2 regions of the Celerinatantimonas yamalensis genome follow, and region 2 is predicted to be linked to the other one. Evidence: riboswitches for the same ligand, from Rfam matches in the RefSeq annotation. Region 2 holds a riboswitch; the other holds the start of a gene.
What was found. A riboswitch is a leader RNA that binds a small molecule or an ion and turns the genes downstream of it on or off. The one in region 2 is predicted to bind fluoride.
Positions count from the first base shown of each region.

Region 1: it holds a riboswitch for fluoride, as region 2 does, so the genes downstream of both, ABUE30_RS05875 (universal stress protein) here and crcB (fluoride efflux transporter CrcB) in region 2, are expected to answer to the same signal.

Region 1 is NZ_JBEQCT010000002.1:289,665-293,092, reverse strand. It holds gene eno (phosphopyruvate hydratase) at 1-947, opposite strand, end outside; gene ABUE30_RS05875 (universal stress protein) at 1,115-1,552, opposite strand; fluoride riboswitch at 1,702-1,765, opposite strand; gene ABUE30_RS05870 (class I SAM-dependent methyltransferase) at 1,879-3,114, opposite strand; gene ABUE30_RS05865 (DUF1365 domain-containing protein) at 3,132-3,428, opposite strand, start outside.
Region 2 is NZ_JBEQCT010000004.1:102,033-105,460, forward strand. It holds gene ABUE30_RS10225 (eCIS core domain-containing protein) at 1-457, opposite strand, end outside; gene crcB (fluoride efflux transporter CrcB) at 896-1,279, opposite strand; fluoride riboswitch at 1,402-1,464, opposite strand; gene rep (DNA helicase Rep) at 1,568-3,428, opposite strand, start outside.

The sequences.
Region 1 (3,428 bases), on a different contig from region 2:
AGATCGTCGCCGACTAGTTCGACTCGGCCCGCTAGTTTTTGGTGCAGCACTTTCCAGCCGCTCCAATCATCTTCAGCTAATCCATCTTCTATCAATACGAGTGGAAAATCATCAATCAGGCGGCTGTAATAATCGCTTAATTGTTCAGCATTCAACTGACTGTCTTCACTGTGCAGCGTATAGATCCCATCTTTATAAAACTCACTAGACGCCGGATCAATACAGATGGCGACATCTTCGCCGGGTTTAAATCCTGCATTTTCAATAGCTTTGACAATCAGCTCAAGCGGTTGACGATTTGATTTGACATGAGGTGCAAAACCACCTTCATCACCGACACCAGTGGATAGACCTTCTTCTTTAAGCACAAGACGCAGTGATTGGTAGACTTCACTGCCCCATTGCACGGCTTCTCGAATCGTTTTTGCACCCCAAGGCGCTATCATATATTCTTGAAAATCAGCGCCTTGCCAGCGTGCATGAACACCACCATTGATGATGTTCATGCACGGTACTGGCATGAGATTTGCGCCCACACCACCGAGGTAACGATACAGTGGAAGGTCTGACTGGTAGGCTGCCAGTCGCGCACACGCCAACGACACGCCTAAAATTGCATTCGCCCCTAATTTCGATTTATTTTCAGTACCATCCAGCTCAATCATGATGTTATCAATTAAACGCTGCTTGCGGGCATCAATACCAATCAGCGCAGGTTGGATAATGGTATTGACATGTTCGACGGCTTTAAGTACCCCTTTACCACCATAACGATTCGGGTCACCATCTCGATATTCAACCGCTTCGCGAGACCCTGTGCTGGCGCCTGATGGGACTGATGCCCGGGCGGTGCGACCCGCTTCATCCCAAATATCGACTTCAACGGTTGGATTACCGCGTGAGTCAAGGATTTCTCGAGCGCAGATGGTTTTAATTTGAGTTTGCATAAAATCTCCAAAATCAATAATGAATAAATAAGAGCTACAGGTCGATCAGTGTATTGATCAGATCCTTTGGACTCTCTGATAGGTTTTTCTGCCCGCGAGCGGTGTTTGATTATCAAGATAATCACCGTTTACGGTCTGATGTAAAACCCTGTTACACATAAATCATGTTAGTTTTCATTAGGGATATGTTGCACAAGTACATCAATCAGAATGCGATTGATAAACTCAAACGAATAAGATGACATGACGCCAAACAAGCGATTTTTATGACCCACAATCAGTAGATCAATTTGCCGCTCTTCAATCAGCGTTTCGATATCTTTAAAACGCGTGATGCTGACGAGCTCCTCGATACCGCCGCCTTCTGGAAAATCGATCGATTTAGCCAGTTCTGCGAGCATTTGTTTGGCTTCAATAACGTGGTGCGATTGCTTTGATAACACCGTGTTATCATTGAGATACTGCAGTTCTCGATAGTCAGAGCTAATGTGTCCGACAGTGATCTTCGTGCCGAGTGCGTGCGCCATTTTACTGCCGTGATGAAGTAAGATATTGCCGTCTACTTGATCATGGGCGAGTACAAGGGCATGACGATAATAGGTCATAACCACCTCGTTGATAGATTACAAGACAGATAAGTATGCACCGATGGGGCTGGGCAAAATAAGGGGGGATTCAAAAAAATAGAAGTTGATAAGATTCTGATGGCATGTACAAAGTGACTAGACATACTGATACTTCCTTAGAGTAAGGGTTAATATCAGGCGTCATCAGCCATTATGGCGGTTATATTGGCGAACACCATCACCAAAGCGATAACTGCAACATAAACAACGTTCTTAAGTGGCTCATGTTGCTCGCTTAAAAATTAAATTACGCCCATTGATGTGGATGTGCAAGGGCACGGGGTCAATGATTTTGTAAAGTAATGTCAATGAGTTAAGGTGATTTGCCAAACGCCCGTATTAGCACTTAAAAAACCTGCTTCACAATATGCCATATAAAAATGCCAGAGCCGGAAAAACTGTGCATTAAAGACCAGTGCTTGAGGGTGTTCACTCCGATAGGTACTGAGACGATTATGCCAAGCGTGTAGTGTATACGCATAACTTAAGCGCATATCAAAGCAATTTTCAGTCACAAATTGATATTTATTGATCAGTTTTTTCAATAACGCCATTGAAGGTAAAAAGCCACCTGGAAAAACCATTTGCTGGATAAAGTCGGTGTTTTTTTGATAACTATCGAAACGTTCATCGGCGATAGTGATCGACTGGAGCAACATTCGCCCACCGGGTTTGAGTAACATGGCGCATTTTTGAATAAACTGTGGCAAGTAGGCTTCGCCAACTGCTTCGATCATCTCTATTGAGACTAAGCGATCATAGCGTCCGTGTAGATCGCGATAATCCCGGCTCAGTACTCGGATTCGATCGCTTAATCCTTGTTGATGCACCAGTTGACAGCAGTACTGGTATTGCTCATCAGAGATCGTAGTGGTGGTGACTTGACAGCCATAGTGACGTGCAGCATACACCGCTAAGCCTCCCCAACCCGAGCCAATCTCTAATAGATGAGAGTCTGCATTGAGCTGTAATTGCTCGCAGATCCGTTGCAGTTTTTGCTGTTGGGCTTGATCAAGGTTTTGTTCCGGATGAGTGGTATCTAGTCCATGATACAACGCCGATGAGTACTGCATTTGGCTATCGAGAAACGATTTATAAAAATGATTTCCTAAATCGTAGTGTGCCAAAATATTGCGTTTGGCTTGCGATTTATGATTTCTACGCAGCCAATGCCGTGATTTAGCCGCCCATTCAACCCATTTAGAAATGTTGGAATCGAGTCGGTCAAGACGCGCTTGGTTCTGCGCCATGACGATTAGCAAGGTATGTAAGTCGTCGGTTCGCCAGAGTCCTTCAATGTAAGTTTCAGCTGCCGCCAGCGAGCCACCGCGTAAAACCCGCTCAAAGACACAGTTATCACGAATATCGATAATCAGGTGCACCGAGGCGTTGTCTTCACCGCAGATCTGATTTGACTGCTCGGGCTGTTTCAGCTCGATGCGCGCCCCTTTAATATGCGATAAAAAATGAATCAATACATTGCGAGCTAACTCGCGTCTTGGATTAAACCAATTCCACGGCAGACTTCGAGTTTTTAACATAAGTGATCACTTACCGATTAGTCGGATTTTTTGCTGTTGGGATGGCCATAAAATGGCACCTGTTTGAGCCATAGTCGTAATGCCTGATAATAGATCCGCATGATGACTAAAGCACTTTGAAAAGGGTGATGGCGCACAAATTGTCGCAATGATATGACGTTCAGTGGAATACGTTGTAGCGTCATTCCGGCACTAAACTCGCGAGTTTTACGATGACAGTCGATCTGAATACGAATTGTGTCGGCGAGTTCCACTTGCCAGTGATAATTCATGTCCATGGGGTTAAACGGGGAAACATGAAAGCGCTTGGCAAC
Region 2 (3,428 bases):
CGATTTTCATCTGCATTGCCTTCGCTCCCAACTTATCGGCTTCATGTTCAAGCGCTGGATTATCATTCACTGCCATCCCTGCGACGGAGGTCGTTGGCTGGACTCGGCCTTGCATCTGTTGCACAACATGGCCTAACTCATGAGGAAGATGTTTTTCCTGTCCGCTGGCTAAATGGATATGATTGCCTTGGGCATAGGCATGGGCTTGCACGGCGGCTGGTTTAGCAGAATGATAGTTCACTCGAACATGATCAAGGTTCATCCCTGAGAGCTGCTCCATCCCTGTTTTCAGTGAGTGAGGAAGGCCAGTTTGATTGCGCTGAATCATTGTTTTGCGTTGGAGTAGCTGGCTTTGATTGCGATGATCGCTGAAGGCTTTATGGCGACTGATACACTGCGTGATCGATGTTGCGCTAGCCTGTGAGGTTTTCTCGGGCTGAGTCGTATAACGTTGCATGGTGTCACCCTCCTATTATGACAAGCCAAATGCTGCATTGTGGCCCATGCAGCCTGACAAGAATGGTTATTTATGGATATCATGTCATTACATAGTAGATGTGTTGTCTATTTTTTGACATTAAATTGTGATCTATGCGAGTAAAAGCCCATTTAAAAGCACGGCTATTGAGCTGGCATGAGTGATTCGTTACAGATCTGGGTGTCTTATGTCTCGGCGTTCAGGTTTATCACTTTCGTTTCAAACTCAGCGAATAAGCAATAAAGACTCTCCATTGGCAGAATAAGATTAAGAATAATCGGGCTTTGATCACTGTTAGGATAAGGTTCGATGTATCGCCGTCCTCATCTGACAAATGCGGGCGTGTTTACACGGTCACATTCGACAAGCTAAAAAATGGCAAAGCCCATCACTGATGAGCTTTGTGTCAGCGATCGCTTATCGGGTCATGAGCCAAGACATTAAGGCAAAGGCTAAGGCGGCCATCGCCATCGAACCGGCTAGGTTTAATGCCATGTTGCTAATCGCAGTGGCATATTTACCTAATTGAAACAGATTCAGTGTTTCTGCGGTAAAAGTTGAAAAAGTGGTTAAACCACCACAAAAACCTGTGGTGATCATTAGCTTCCACGTTGGATCAAGGCTTGGCATTTTGGCAAAAATAGTGATCCCAACTGCTATGATAAACGCCCCGAGCATATTTACTGCCAGTGTTCCAAGTGGTAGTGAACTACCACCACTGTTAAGCTTTAAGCTGATAAACCAACGTAGCATACTGCCACAACCACCGCCGATAAAGACGGCAATCAATGTTGCAAACATAAGACCTCTTATTTAGTGAAGGTGACTTAATTCCACCATTGGGTGAGGTGGAATGTCTTCAACTGAGCGATCGTCTCACTCAGGTGGGTCGGGCACGTAGCAGCCAGTGTTAATGGCTGTCACATCCCTTAGGCATCATCAGCCGGTGGGGCGGTTAATGGAGGAATGCCATCTCCGTTGTCAGAATTCTACACATTTTTTGCTAAAAGCGCAGCTTGTGGCGCGCTTAAGATGCTATTCAAACTTTGGGCACAAGTGTATCTGCCTTCATAATCAACTGCTACGTGCTTAACGGTCGCTTTTTTTATCGCTGAGCATTTCTCGTAAGGCGGCCACGCCCGCTAAGCCCTTTTGTTGACGCTGCTCCGCTGATTGTACGATCCGTTGATTGGCCCATTGCAGATCATCTTGCGGCAGTTCCATTAAAAATCGGCTCGGTTCAGGGCGAAGTAATTCACCAAATTGGCGGCGCTCACGGGTGAGGGTAAAGGTGAGCTCTCGTTGTGCGCGAGTGATCCCCACGTAGGCTAGGCGGCGTTCTTCATCGACACTATCTTCATCAATGGAGGTTTGGTGGGGCAGTAAACCCTCTTCCATTCCGATTAAATAGACATAGGGAAATTCCAACCCTTTCGATGCGTGTAGCGTCATCAGTTGCACTTGATCGCTATCTTCATTATCTTCACCACGCTCCATCATATCACGCAGGATCAGGCGGTTAACAACCTCGGTGAGGTTCATGGCTGGATTGTCTATATCCCCTTCAAGCATATCGCTCACCCAGCGAAACAGCGTGGATATATTTTGCATGCGCATTTCGGCGGCTTTGGCGCTGGGGCTGGTTTCATAGAGCCAGTCTTCATAATGGATATCGCGCACCAGATCACGCACGGCTTCAAGAGTATTGCCGCGCATTGCTCGGTCCGATAGCTCTACCATCCAGCGAAAGAAAAACTCGATGGCTTGAGCACCTCGGCCGGTTAACTGACCTTGCAGTTGGCTGTCACAGGCGGCGCTAAACAGACTGACATGGTGGGTGTTCGCAAAGTGGCCTATTTTTTCCAGTGTGACGGGGCCAATTTCGCGGCGAGGGACATTCACAATGCGCAGCAGAGCGCTGTCATCATCAGGATTGACCAATAGCCGCAGATAGGCCATTAAATCTTTGATTTCACTGCGGGAAAAAAATGACTGGCCGCCGCTAATTTTGTAGGGAATACGGTTGGTCATCAATGCTTTTTCAAGCAGACGAGACTGGTGATTACCGCGATAGAGAATGGCGTAATCACGATATTGAGTGCGATTGATAAAGCGGTGACCCATTAGTTCGGCTATCACACGCTCGGCTTCTTGTTCTTCATTTTTGGCGATGAGGACTTTGAGTGGCTCCCCATAGCTAAGTTCAGAGAATAATCGCTTGTCAAAAAGGTGGTCATTATTCTCAATTAGAATATTGGCGCATTTTAAGATCCGCTGAGTAGAGCGATAGTTTTGCTCTAGTTTGACCACGCGCAACTGCGGGTAATCACTTTGCAATAATGATAGGTTCTCAGGATTGGCACCTCGCCATGAATAGATCGATTGGTCATCATCGCCAACAACGGTGAAAAAGGCTCGCTCGCCGACCAGTAATTTAATGAACTGATATTGACTGGTGTTCGTGTCTTGGTATTCGTCAACCAACAAATAACGGATCTTTTTCTGCCAGCGTTCACGAACCTGTGAATTGGTTTTCAGTAATAAGGTTGGCATTAAGATCAAATCGTCAAAATCTAGGGCATTATAAGCCGTTAACTGGTTCTGGTAACGCTGATAGAGCGCGGCAAATAACTGCTGTTTTTCATCACCGGTCGAGGTCACTTGCTGGGCTAAACACAAGTCGTTTTTCCAGCGGCTGATCTGATGCTGAAGTTGGCGTAATAGGTCTTTATCGCCTTGCAGTTCTTGTTCACTGAGCTCTTTGAGCAGTGCCATCTGATCGTGATCATCAAATAGCGAAAAGTTAGCTTTGAGAGAGAGTGCTTGATGCTCACGACGGACGATATCAAGGCCCAATGTATGGAAGGTTGAGATAGTCAGTCCGCGGGATTTTTGCCGACCGAGTGTTTGGCGAACTCGATCTGCCATCTCTCGAGCTGCTTTATTGGTG